DNA from 2 places in the Vibrio sp. E150_018 genome. Region 2 is predicted to be linked to the other one. Evidence: predicted binding sites of a transcription regulator. Region 2 holds the regulator's gene; the other holds the start of a gene.
What was found. Region 2 encodes PurR, which represses purine synthesis genes. Its sites were predicted from a motif close to TNANGNAAACGTTTNCNTNA; they were not measured.
Positions count from the first base shown of each region.

Region 1: ACE3G9_RS07710 (uracil-xanthine permease family protein) is a predicted target of PurR. The motif match lies at 5,583-5,602, and genes of this name have one in related genera.

Region 1 is NZ_JBHGNY010000005.1:129,862-136,956, reverse strand. It holds gene coaBC (bifunctional phosphopantothenoylcysteine decarboxylase/phosphopantothenate--cysteine ligase CoaBC) at 1-258, shown strand, start outside; gene dut (dUTP diphosphatase) at 274-732, shown strand; gene slmA (nucleoid occlusion factor SlmA) at 895-1,485, shown strand; gene lpxL (LpxL/LpxP family Kdo(2)-lipid IV(A) lauroyl/palmitoleoyl acyltransferase) at 1,646-2,617, shown strand; gene recG (ATP-dependent DNA helicase RecG) at 2,798-4,879, shown strand; gene ACE3G9_RS07710 (uracil-xanthine permease family protein) at 5,678-7,039, shown strand.
Region 2 is NZ_JBHGNY010000003.1:107,575-114,669, reverse strand. It holds gene mukE (chromosome partition protein MukE) at 1-96, opposite strand, end outside; gene mukF (chromosome partition protein MukF) at 173-1,555, opposite strand; gene cmoM (tRNA uridine 5-oxyacetic acid(34) methyltransferase CmoM) at 1,588-2,379, opposite strand; gene elyC (envelope biogenesis factor ElyC) at 2,492-3,289, shown strand; gene purR (HTH-type transcriptional repressor PurR) at 3,516-4,520, shown strand; gene ACE3G9_RS05260 (ABC transporter substrate-binding protein) at 4,652-5,812, shown strand; gene ACE3G9_RS05255 (ABC transporter permease) at 5,832-7,095, shown strand, end outside.

The DNA of each region.
Region 1 (7,095 bases), on a different contig from region 2:
ACAAAACAACGTCCATTTACTGTAGGCTTTGCCGCTGAAACTCAAGATGTCGAACAATATGCTCGCGGCAAACTGAAAAAGAAAAATTTAGATCTCATCTGCGCCAATGATGTTTCCATCGCAGGGTTAGGCTTTAACAGTAACAACAATGCCCTACATTTATATTGGAATGACGGCGAACAAGCCTTGGCAACCTCAAGCAAAACGCAATTAGCCAAACAGTTACTTAACATTATTGCCGAACAATTTAATCAGTAAAAGAAGACATTAAACATGACGAAGAAGATTGATTTAAAAGTATTAGATAGCCGTATCGGTAAACAATTCCCTTTACCAGCCTACGCAACTGAAGGCTCTGCTGGCTTGGATTTACGCGCTTGTTTAGATGAAGTGCTAACCGTTGAACCGGGACAAACTCACCTTGTTCCAACCGGCCTTGCCATTCATATTAATGATCCTCATCTAGCGGCAACTATCCTTCCTCGTTCTGGTTTAGGCCATAAACATGGTATCGTGCTCGGAAATTTAGTCGGCTTAATTGATTCAGACTACCAAGGCCAATTAATGGTTTCAGTCTGGAATCGCGGCCAAGATACTTTTACTATTGAACCTGGCGACCGCATTGCACAATTGGTTTTTGTGCCAGTCGTGCAAGCTGAATTTAATATCGTAGAAGATTTTGATGCCACTGTACGTGGTGAAGGTGGTTTTGGGCATTCGGGGAAGGCATAAAAAGCCGAAGCTCGTGTCTAGGGCGCTTCGCTCCTCGTAACTAGGTATAGATTCGCGCTCTTACCACAACTATCTTTGCTCAACTTAAGTCACATAACCTCGAGAAACGAGAGACTAGAAGCGTAGCGCTCGAAAAACGATAAGATAAAACAAGGAAAAACCATGGCAGGGCCAAAAAAACATAATCGTCGTGAAGAGATCCTTCAGGCATTGGCGCAAATGTTAGAGTCAACAGATGGTGCCTCGCGTATTACTACCGCGAAATTGGCGAAACAAGTTGGGGTTTCAGAAGCGGCACTTTATCGTCACTTTCCAAGTAAAGCACGTATGTTTGAAGGCTTAATTGAGTTTATTGAAGATGCCTTGTTATCTCGCATCAACCGAATTTTAGCCGAAGAAAAAGATACCTTGAACCGCATTCGTTTGGTCCTACAATTGTTATTAGCCTTTGCTGAGCGTAACCCTGGCTTATCTCGTATCATGTCTGGTCACGCATTAATGTTTGAAAATGAACGCCTACGTAGCCGTATTAATCAATTATTTGATCGCATTGAAACTCAGCTACGCCAAATCCTGCGTGAACGTCAAATTCGTGAAGGTAAAAGCTTTCCGGTCGATGAATCGATTTTAGCAGCTCAATTATTAGGTCAAGTCGAAGGTAGTTTAAACCGCTTTGTACGCTCAGATTTTAAATACCAACCAACAGAAAATTTTGAGCAATATTGGGCGTTGTTAAAAGCGCAGATGGAATAAAAGAACGAGACTCGTTACTCGACCGCTGCGCTGCTTGTTTCTCGAAAAAGAAACAATTGCGAAAGTCGAAATCATTTCGAGCAACGAGTCACGAGAAACGAAGTGCCCGAGATTCGTAAATCTTTTAACCATCAATACGCATAATTTTAGAGAGAAATGAATGACCGATAACAAACCATCCCAAAAAGAGGAATCTCTGGTCAATTTTGTGCCACCAAAGTTTTCACTTAACTTATTACACCCGAAATACTGGGGCGTTTGGCTCGGCTTTGGTTTTATCGCTTTACTTGTCAATGTTTTACCGTATCGCGTTTTATATTGTGCTGGCCGTTCATTGGGTTACTTATCGATGTTTATCGTTAAGAAACGTGTAAAAGTTGCCCAACGTAACCTTGAGCTATGCTTTCCAGAAATCAGTCAGACTCGTCGTGATTATGTGGTTAAGGAGAACTTCAAAAATACTGGCTTTGCGATCTTTGAAAGTGCGATTGCTTGGTTTTGGCCTGATTGGCGTTTAAAAAAACGTGTGGGTTATTATCACGTCGATCGTCTAACTCGATTCGAAGAGCAAGGTCGCGGCACGTTGATCTGTGGTGTTCATGCCCTTAATGTTGAATTAACCGCACGCTGTTGCGCGTTATTCTCCCCAGGTTATGGTGTTTATCGCCCACACAACAATCCAGCTTATAACTTTATTCAGCATTGGGGCCGTACTCGCAACGGCAACATTATGGTCGACCGTAAAGACGTAAAAGGTATGTTGAAAGTTCTACGCAGAGGCAAAAAGTTATTCTATCTACCAGATCATGACTATGGCCCTAAAAATTCAGTATTTGTGCCTTTCTTTGCAGTTCAAGATGCCTGCACAACCACCGGCACTAGTGTGTTAGTTGACGCAAGTAAATGTGCGGTACTTCCTGTTTCTTGTTTCAGAGTCGGTTTCCGTTACGACTTCCGAATCGAGCAGGATATTAGTGAAAGCTTCCCACGTCGTGATCCTGAAGGTGCCGCTACTCTCATGAATAAAACCATTGAAAAACTGATTTTACGTGGTGGTGATCAATGGATGTGGCTACATAAACGCTTCAAGACCATGTCTGATGGACAGCCGAAAGGGATTAGGTATAAATAAACGCGAGGCTCGATCGCTTCGCTTATCGTAGCTCGTGACTCGATAGCACTGCCACTAACCGATGAAGTGCTTTATTCGAAAACGTAGCTCCCTAAAACGAAACACGAGAAACGCTCTGCTTGTTGGCTCCTTCTTTTTCGAGTCACGAGCAGCGAAGCGCCCGACATACGAGAATCCTCAATGCAACCACAAATCCTTTCCGCGGTACCATTAACTTCCCTTTCAGGTGTTGGGGCAAAGGTGGCTGAAAAACTAGCCAAGATAGGTTTACATTCAATCCAAGATTTACTGTTTCATTTGCCTTTGCGCTACGAAGATCGTACTCGTGTCTACCCTATCGCCAAATTACATGCCGGATTATTTGTCGCGATTCAAGGTCGAGTGATGAGTTGCGATACTCACTTTGGTCGCAAAAAAATGCTGACCGTCAAAGTGAGTGATGGCAATGGCACCCTGACTTTACGCTTTTTCAATTTCAATGCTGGCATGAAAAACAGCTTTGCCGAAGGTCGCCCGCTCTACGCTTATGGTGAAATCAAACGCGGCAATATGGGGCTTGAGATCATGCACCCTGACTATCACTTTTTAAATGGCAATGATACGCCGCAGTTGGAACAAAGCTTAACGCCGATTTATCCAACGACTGATGGTTTACGCCAAAATACGCTCAAAAGCTTAACCGACCAAGCACTCGAATTATTAGATAGTTCTGCAGTAACTGAATTACTGCCTAGCGGTTTATACGATCATCAAATTACCTTAAACCAAGCGCTGCATACCATTCATCGCCCTTCTCCTAACATTGATATACAACAATTTGAATTGGGTAAGCACCCAGCACAACGACGCTTAATTATTGAAGAATTGCTCGCACAGAATTTATCTATGTTGGATGTGCGTAGTAAAGGGCAACAAGATCCGTCATTACCACTCAACTGCACTGGCCAACTTAAACAGCAACTGCTCGCCACTCTGCCTTTTACGCCAACTAATGCTCAAGCTCGTGTAGTCAGAGAGATTGAAAAAGACTTACAACAGCCACACCCAATGATGCGATTAGTGCAAGGCGATGTTGGCTCCGGTAAAACGCTCGTTGCAGTGTTAGCAGCCACTCACGCATTAGAACAAGGTTATCAAGTCGCATTGATGGCACCAACCGAGTTATTAGCCGAACAACATGCAATTAATTTTGCCCAATGGTTAGAGCCACTCAGTATTTCAGTCGGCTGGTTAGCAGGTAAATTAACAGGAAAAGCCAAACAAACTCAGCTAGGGCGCATTGCCTCTGGTGAAGCAAAGATGATAGTGGGCACTCACGCACTTTTTCAGCAGCATGTGGAATTTAATCATCTAGCGCTAGTGATCATTGATGAACAACACCGCTTTGGTGTTCACCAACGTTTAGAGTTGCGCGAGAAAGGGAAGCGACAAGGTAGTTATCCTCATCAGCTAATCATGACGGCGACGCCAATTCCGCGCACCCTTGCGATGACCGCTTATGCCGATTTGGAAACATCCATTATTGATGAGCTGCCGCCCGGTCGAACGCCGATTCAAACCGTCGCGATTGCTGATACTCGCCGAAACGACATTATCGAACGAGTTCGCATCGCTTGTGCCCAAGAAGGTAAACAAGCATATTGGGTGTGTACTTTAATTGATGAATCCGAAGTATTAGAAGCTCAAGCTGCTGCGGATACCGCAGAAGAATTACAACACCAACTATCTGAACTTAACATTGGTTTGGTGCATGGTCGTATGAAGCCCTCCGAAAAACAGCAAGTGATGCAGCAATTCAAATCCGGTGAATTACATTTATTAGTCGCTACTACCGTGATTGAAGTTGGAGTCGATGTACCTAACGCCAGTTTGATGATCATCGAAAACCCTGAGCGTTTAGGCTTAGCACAACTGCATCAGTTACGTGGTCGAGTAGGACGTGGCTCGGTTGCTAGTTCTTGTGTGCTGCTTTATCACGCGCCACTGTCTAAAACCGCGCAAAAGCGTCTCGGCGTGCTACGTGAAAGTAACGATGGTTTTGTGATAGCCCAGAAAGATCTCGAAATCCGAGGACCCGGCGAAGTACTCGGCACCAAGCAGACTGGCGTAGCGGATTTTAAAATCGCCGATTTACTGCGAGATCAATACCTAATCCCCGAAGTACAACGCATTGCTCGCCACATCCACCAGCAATATCCAAATAATGCCAAAGCGATCGTTGAGCGTTGGTTGGGTGAGCGTAGTGAGTATGTGAAGGCGTAAGAATAAAAGCGGTTTCAAGATCCGAGAGCGCTACGATATAAAGGTTCCTAGGAAGAGCCGTTCAGCGCTCGCTATTGCTTTTACACGTACACGAAACCCACAAAAAAATGTTATTCCTGCCGAGCCTTAGCGAGAGCGGGAATCTAATCACCACGCGCAATAAGCTATGACAAACAGAATGATTCAATACGCTTTTAGTAGATCCCCTATCTTCTTCGCTTAGGCTCATGTAGGGGATGACGACGTACTTACCCCAAGCTCACACGCTTTTACTTTTAATCAAAACACTCAACTCGCCACAATCACTCTGCTCTTTCTTTTCCGAGTCACGAGAAGCAGAGCGCTCTAGATACGAGTAACGAAATAAAGGTTCCTAGTTTCGGTTCCTAGGAAGAGCCGTTCAGCGCTCGCTATTGCTTTTACACGTACACGAAACCCACAAAAAAATGTCATTCCTGCCGAGCCTTAGCGAGAGCGGGAATCTAATCACCACGCGCAATAAGCTATGACAAACAGAATGATTCAATACGCTTTTAGTAGATCCCCTATCTTCTTCGCTTAGGCTCATGTAGGGGATGACGACGTACTTACCCCAAGCTCACACGCTTTTACTTTTAATCAAAACACTCAACTCGCCACAATCACTCTGCTCTTTCTTTTCCGAGTCACGAGAAGTGAAACACCCTAGACTCGATAATCGCTTGCGCGCAAACGTTTGCTTTCTTCATCCAACCTCTTATAATATGCGCAAAATTCTTGACGTATCAGTCAAAAAATATTTGGATTATAAGGAAGATTATGACTGCCCCGCATGCTTCACGACCTACGGAACTGGTGTATCAATTAAATGATCGTCCACCCTTTCCTCAAACCATTTTTGCCGCTCTGCAACACTTACTTGCGATGTTTGTTGCGGTCATCACCCCTTCCCTTATAATTTGCCAATCTTTAGGGGTGCCTGCCGAGCAAACCAATACCATTATCAGCATGTCACTATTTGCTTCGGGTATTTGTTCATTTATACAAATACGCACTATTGGGCCTATTGGTTCTGGTTTGCTTTCCATTCAAGGCACTAGTTTTAACTTTCTCGGACCGATCATCGGCGCTGGCTTATCGTTGAAGGCCGGTGGCGCTTCGATTGAAACTATGATGGCAGCGATTTTCGGCACTATCTTGGTAGCTTCTAGTGCGGAAATCTTCTTATCTCGCATTTTGCAGTACGCACAAAAAATTATTACCCCACTCGTGTCGGGCATTGTAGTGACATTAATTGGTTTAACGCTAATCCAAATCGGCTTAGTCTCAATTGGTGGTGGCTATGGCGCAATGGAAAACAACACCTTCGGCAGTTTGGATAACCTAGCACTTGCTGGCGTAGTATTAGGTTTAATCGTGATTTTAAATCGAGCGAAAAACCCATATTTACGTGTAGCATCCATTGTGATTGCGATGCTTGTCGGCTGCGTTGTAGCTTATTTCATGGGAATGCTTGATCTCAGCCAAACCGCTCATACTGAAGTAGTCGCCTTGCCGATTCCGATGCAATTTGGTCTAGGGTTTGATTGGTCGCTGTTTATTCCTTTAGTGCTAATCTTCCTTATCACCGCACTAGAAGCGATTGGTGATATTACCGCAACGTCAGAAGTTTCAGGCGAGCCAGTTGATGGCCCGGTTTACCTAAAACGTATCAAAGGTGGTGTGTTAGCCGATGGTTTAAACTCTGCCATTGCCGCACTCTTTAACAGCTTCCCTAATTCAACCTTTAGCCAAAACAACGGCATCATAATGTTAACGGGTGTCGCGAGTCGTTACGTGGGTTACTTTATTTCTGGCATGCTGATTATTCTGGGTTTATTTCCGGGCGTAGCAAGTTTTGTACAGTTAATTCCAGAACCAGTACTTGGCGGCGCGACTATCGTGATGTTCGGCACAATTGCCGCAGCTGGGGTTCGTATTATTTCACGTGTTGATTTAGACCGTCGCGCGATTTTAATCATGGCACTGTCGTTCTCGATGGGGCTAGGCATTGCGCAAAAGCCAGAGATTCTGCAATTTATGCCTGAATTTATTAAGAGTATTTTCTCATCAGGTGTGGCTGCAGGTGGGATCACCGCAATTTTACTCAGTATGTTGTTGCCGACAAATAAAGAGGATTAGAAAGTGTAGCTAGATCCGAGTGCGCTCCGCTTCGAGTTACGAGAAGCGAGGCGCAC
Region 2 (7,095 bases):
CATATCATCACTTGAGATATGGCGACCCGCACGCAATTGACTATCAAGCGATGGGAATAATGGGTTCGCTAATGCTTTTACCAATTGTTCTGGCATGTAAGCATCTTGAGAGTTGTCAGTCTCTTGTGAATAGCTTGTATTTTGAGACAGATCGGCGCTGTGCGCCTCGTAATTAATATTGATCGATGACATTCGCTTGTACCTTTGCTCCAAAATCGTTAATCGCTTTCCAATCCGGCTGAATGGCTTGGTAATCCGATTCGGAATACCCCATTCTTACCGCTTGGTCGATCACCATTCTGGTTAAATCAAAATGTTGCGCGTGAGAGTGCTGCGCAAGGTAATCTCGTAGTACCGAGCCTAAATCAATCGGCTGACCGGTTTCTTTATGTTGTTGAAGCATGTTGGCGACGCGCTCACTCAATTCATCATCAACGGTTGTTAATTCTTCGTATTCCACTTCGTCTGGAATCTCACCTGTCACTTCATCATCACGTAGTAACATGGCTTCATCCCGCATATCACGTAGACGCTCGGCATCGGCGTAGGTTAAATACCATGGCATATCAAAGTAATCAGTCACAGACTGACGCAAACGCTGACTAAAGGCACGGTTTTGATCCATATCGATAGCCGTACGGATAAATTTATGTACATGACGATCGTAACCAATCCACAAATCTATCGCTTGCTGACCCCAACTAACAATACGGTCGAGTTTGGTTTGCAATGAGAACAAAATGGCGTCAATGAAATCTAAACCTTCTTGGTCATAGATAAGCTGCTGAATATCAAGCAGTTGAGTTTGTAGTTCATCCCCTGCCGCTTGTAATGTATCTTGCAATTCATTCAGGGTAGTAGAGGTTTCAGTCAGTAGGCTTTCACAACTGCTGATCGCATCACGCCAATCTTGGTTTAGTAATTCAGCAATTTGGTTTTTAATTCCCACTTGCTGATCATCCATAACGCGCTGGTTTAAATCGATACGGTCGAAAATTTCACTTATCGAATATTTCAGTACGCCATAAACATGCTTTTGCCATTGCCCGATATCTGAAGCGTCATTTGCAGCGTCTACCGCTTTCGACATTTCATCGGCAACCATAGATAACTGAATGGATAACTTAAGCTTTGAGAATTCACGATGACGAACGTAATAATCGGTAATCGAAACCCCAAGTGGCGACATACGGTAGATGCTCGCACCGTCATTTAATTCACTGACAAAGCGGCTCATCAACCTTTGAGAGACTAATTCATTGATTGCGTTATTAGCGCGAAATGCCGACGCTTCACCTGTTTCATCAAACATGTTAGTGACAATTTTAAATGCGTCGTGCAATTCCCCTTCGCCAAGCTCTTCATCAAACTTCTCATTGCTTAATACGGCAATCGCAATCAAAAACGCTAATCGCTCAGAAGAAAGATTCAATGAAAAGTCATGTTGCTTCACCCAGTTGACCAATTCATCGATGGGCTGTTCACCTATCGTTTTGTCCTCAAGCGGCTGTCCGCCTGTCGACGGTTGAAGTGGAGATTGAGTTATTTCACTCATTATCATTCCTGTATTTACTAATGACTCTCGGACTATTCGGCAGCATGAGGCTTTTGTGCCCACACATGAATATAGCGCCCAAGAGAAAGATAAGGCTCTGTGCGGCATAACTGCTGTTCTAATGCCAACACATCTTCTGGCCCATACTCGCCCATGTATTGTTGGTTTCCGATATAGTCGTTAAAGCATCGAATACCTGATTTACCACAAATGTCGAAGCCTGCTGATTCTATCCATTGATAGACCTCTTCCGGCAATAAGCCACTTTGAGGCTGCAATTTAAAGCGCTTGCGATGTGGCATTCCCTGTAAAATGTGAGGAATATTACCACAAGTTACATTTTTCAAAACTAAACCGTGATGATTATAAAACATCACTGAAATGATGCCGCCGGGTTTCACCTTTTCAAGTAGGCTTGCTAATACTTGTTGCGGATTTTCTAACCATTCCATAACGGCATGAAATAACACCAAATCCGATTGCTCAGTTAAGTGCTCATCGAGGTGTTGAATAGCAGAATGAACAAAACGAAACTGCGAAGATAAACCATTACTATCAATATCTTGCTGAGCTAACGTTAACATTTCGTTGGAAATATCACACAGAGTCACTTGGTGTCCAAGCTGAGCAATTTTTTGCGACATTTGAGCTAATCCGCCTCCAGCATCGAGCACAGACAAAGCGTTTTTTTGCTGTTGTAAACGGCTTAATGCTTGCTCAATATCTTGCCAAAGGATCACTTGACGAATATCACCTTTATCCGAACCATAGATGTTTTTAGCAAATTTATGCGCGATATCATCGAAATTTCGATCATTGTCCATTTTTTTTCATTTAAGATAACTGAATTTTACGTGTATTCTGTCACAGCAATTACAGGAATAAAGCAATTACTCCGTTTTACCTGCTGAATGATGAATTTTTGGGCTATTTAAAATGTTTGAACTGAAAAAATTAATTGGTGCTCTGATCATGCCTTTACCAGCCTTGCTGATTATAGGTTTTATTGGCTTATTTCTGATTATGTTCACTTACAAACGTGGATTAGGGTGTTTATTCACTTTTGTTTCTTTAATGGGGATCTTTCTATTTTCATTCCAACCCATTTCTACTTCATTATTGAAACCGACCGAACGTGCTTACAAAGCTTTTGTACCCGTAGATGGCTCCGTTGACTATGTCATGGTATTGGGAAGTGGTCATATTGTTGATAATGACATTCCAGCAACATCGGAATTGTCTCGTAATGGTTTGATGCGTCTTGCCGAAGGTATCCGTATTTTAAACCTCTACCCTGGTGCAAAATTAATTTTGTCAGGTTATGACGGTGGCACATCAGTAAGCAATGCGCGAATGATGGCTAATGTTGCCGTGTCATTAGGGGTTGCGAAGTCGGATATTATCTTATTAGAAAGCGCTCAAGATACTTGGGATGAAGCACATCAAGCAGCAGGTTTCGTTGCGGATAAACGTATGGTTTTAATCACCTCTGCTAGTCACATGAAACGTGCAATTGTTGAGTTTAAAAAAGCCGGGCTTGAACCTATTCCTGCACCAACCAATTACTTAGCTTTTGATGATATTAAGCAACCATGGGATAAGTATTCTCCACAAGCGAAATATCTTGAACAAAGTGAACGTTATTGGTATGAGCAACTAGGTCGTTGGTGGTCTTCACTGCGCGATACACTGACTAACCAAAAGAACTCTGGTACCACTACAATATTAGAATAACGAGATAATACTCGAGCAATCGATAACGTTGTCGCTAACATGCGATGTCCGTTTAGTCATAAAAATGCCATATCTGATTGTCAGGCATAGCATTTAAGACTAAAATCGTAGCTCATATATTCAAGCATAAAATACAGAATAAAATTAAGTCGCTGATTGAAGGCGACTTTTATCTTTTTAGATTAGAATAAATCCGGCGAAAGTGTCGGCATAAAGGAAATTCACTATGGCTACAATCAAAGATGTCGCACGTATTGCAGGTGTTTCCACCACAACAGTGTCACATGTCATCAATAAGACTCGCTTTGTTGCAGAAGCAACTCAAGAAAAAGTCATGGCCGCAGTGAAAGAACTGAATTATGCCCCAAGTGCCGTTGCCCGTAGTCTTAAATGCAATACCACCAGCACTATTGGGATGTTGGTAACACAATCTACTAACCCATTTTTTGCCGAAGTAGTGGATGGTGTAGAAAGTTATTGTTACCGCAAAGGTTATACGCTAATCCTATGTAATACAGGTGGTCGCGCTGACAAACAACGTGATTATATCCGCATGCTCGCCGGCAAACGTGTTGATGGTCTTTTAGTGATGTGTTCAGACTTAGATGCTGATCTACAAGAAATGCTAGACGGTCACCCTGATATTCCTAAAGTTGTTATGGACTGGGGCCCAGAAAGCTCTCAAGCGGATAAAATCATCGATAACTCTGAAGAAGGTGGCTATTTAGCTACTCGCTACCTGATGGATCAGGGCCATAAAGACATTGCTTGCCTCAGTGGTCATTTCGAGAAAGTCGCCTGTAAAGAACGTATCTCTGGTTGTAAGCGCGCATTAGCGGAAGAGGGTTTAACGCTTCCAGAAGAGTGGTTACTTGAAGGTAACTTTGAGTGTGATACCGCAGTAATTGCTGCAGATAAAATTCTTGCGATGGATAAAAAACCAACCGCAGTTTTCTGCTTTAACGATATTATGGCACTTGGCTTAATGAGTCGTTTACAAGAAAAAGGCATGAAAATACCAGAAGATATCTCAGTGATTGGTTACGATAATATTGATATCTCACCTTACTTTTCACCACCTTTGACTACAGTTCACCAACCAAAACGTCGTTTAGGTAAAAATGCCGTAGAGATTTTATTAGAGCGTATTAAAGATAAAAACCACGCTAAACAAACATTTGAGATGTTCCCTGAGATTCTTGAACGTTCTTCGGTAAAATCTCTGAAATAGTAGTAACCTTAAACAAATAATGAATAAAAACCAACGCTGATGTCGTTGGTTTTTTTTTGAAATTTTTTAGGCTTATCATCTGTCTATATTTTTAAGTTAAATTTCTCTATCCATTTTGTATGAGGATATATATGAAACGTCTATTACTTAGCTTCGCTTTTCTCACCCTCCCGCTGCTTTCTTCTGCTAAAGATGGCTCTATTCGCCAGTTGGATTGGCAACAAGTTGAGCAACAAGCAAAAGGACAAGATGTGTACTTTAATGCTTGGGGTGGCAGCCAAGAAATTAATAACTATCTTCGTTGGGTTGCGAAGCAAGTGAAGCAAAAGTATGGCGTAGCACTTCACCATGTAAAAGTTTCTGACATTTCCGAAACCACTACTCGTTTACTCGCTGAAAAAACTGCCGGAAAACACTCTGGTGGTAGTGTCGATATGGTTTGGATTAATGGTGAGAATTTCAAATCAATGAAGAATAGTCAATTACTCTACGGCCCTTTCACTTCAAGCTTACCAAATTGGCAAAAAGTCGATTCTAGCCTACCGGTTACTCATGATTTTTCTGAACCAACAGAAGGATTGGAAGCACCTTGGGGAGTCGGTCAATTAGTCTATATTCATGATCAAAAAAAATTACCGGCCCCACCACAATCAGCAAAACAATTATTCGATTATGCTAAAGCACATCCAGGACGTATCACTTACCCTAAGCCACCTCAGTTTCATGGCACTAGCTTTTTAAAAGCCTTACTTATAGAGCTCTCTGATGAAAAGAGTGCGCTATCTAAGCCTGTTGATGAAGATTCATTTACTCAAATAACTCAACCTTTATGGAACTACTTAGATGCGATTCAGCCTTATCTATGGCAACAAGGTCGTCAATTTCCAACCACTCAACCTGAGATGCTACAACTGCTTGATGATGACCAAATCGATATTGCGATTACTTTTAATCCGAATGAAGTTTTTTCTGCCCAAGCAAGCGGCAAATTAGCGCCAAGCACTCAGAGCTACGCATGGAAAAATGGCGCTCTGTCTAACATTCATTTTCTCGCTATCCCATGGAATGCCAATGCAAAAGAAGGCGCATTGGTTGTGATTAACTTTCTACTCAGCCCACAAGCACAATCACGTAAAGGGGATATCAATGTCTGGGGCGATCCATCAGTATTGCAAGCCAAATACTTAACAGGTAGCGCTCATAAAACCATACTATCTCCCTCAATTGAAGAGCCTCACCCTAGCTGGCAAACCGCCCTAGAACAGGCTTGGATTGAGCGATATAGCCGATAACAACGAATTAAGGAAACTTATGCAAAGCAAGCAAAGACGTATGCTAAGCATCGGTTATTTACTGGTGATTTTGATCTGCTTTTTCCCTCTTCTTCCGGGGGGGGTAGGCATGGTGATCCCTGCTTTTGGTATTATTCCACCGCTTGGTCTGAATATATTCACTTTGGATGGATTCATATCAGCCATCAACTGGCCGGGAATTGAACGTTCGATCCTGCAAACTATCATGACCGCGGTCGTCAGCACCGTCATTGCCACCATCATGAGTTTTGCCATTTTACAAGCCTATTGGGGGAGTCGTTCATGGCAGCGAATCGAGAAGATATTATCCCCAATCCTCGCGCTACCTCATGTCGCTTTTGCGGTGGGTTTTCTATTCTTATTCTCTGATACTGGTTGGTTAGCCCGCCTTTTAAACTTAATGGTAAGTAATACTTATGGTGAACTCCATGCATGGTTTACTTGGCTTTACTCTTTACAAGATAATATTGGTATTAGCTTAGCCCTTGCTCTGGCCATTAAAGAAACGCCTTTTTTGTTATTAATGAGTGTCGCGATACTAAACAACTTAAAAGTCGAACAAACACTGCAAGTCACGCAAGGCTTGGGATACTCTGTGGCTCAATCATGGTGGAAAGCGATTTTCCCTCAATGGTTGCATCACATGCGCTTTCCACTTTTCGCTATCATGGCTTATTCCTGCTCGGTGGTTGATGTTAGTTTGATTTTAGGTCCCATTAACCCTCCGACATTTGCGGTATTAGTATGGCAATGGTTTAACGATCCAGATTTATCTCAACTCCCAAGAGCGGCAGCTGGCGCTTTTCTCATGTTTTTTTTATGTTCTGTTTTAATTGGCCTCATTTGGCTAACAGAACATTTAGTACTAGGAAAATTTCGATCTTGGTTAACCTCTGGCCGAAATGCTTCCTTGCCCATAAAACCTTATTTCTTTCACCTAATCGCCATCATTAGTTTATTGACCATTCCGGTAATAATCATTTGGACGTTTGCACTACGCTGGCCATACCCAAACCTACTGCCTACATTTTGGAGTATTCGATTTTGGTTAAGTGAATGGACCTATATTCAAGACACCATTTTAACCAGTGTTTGGCTGGCGCTATTCAGCTCTGGGACAGCTCTAGTGCTTACCCTGATTGCTCACGAATATCGCCATCATTTTCGTTACCATATTCCAATGTATGTGATTGCCTTGCCTATGTTGGCCCCTCAACTCTCTTTACTTTTTGGTTTACAAATCATCAGCCTTTGGATTAATC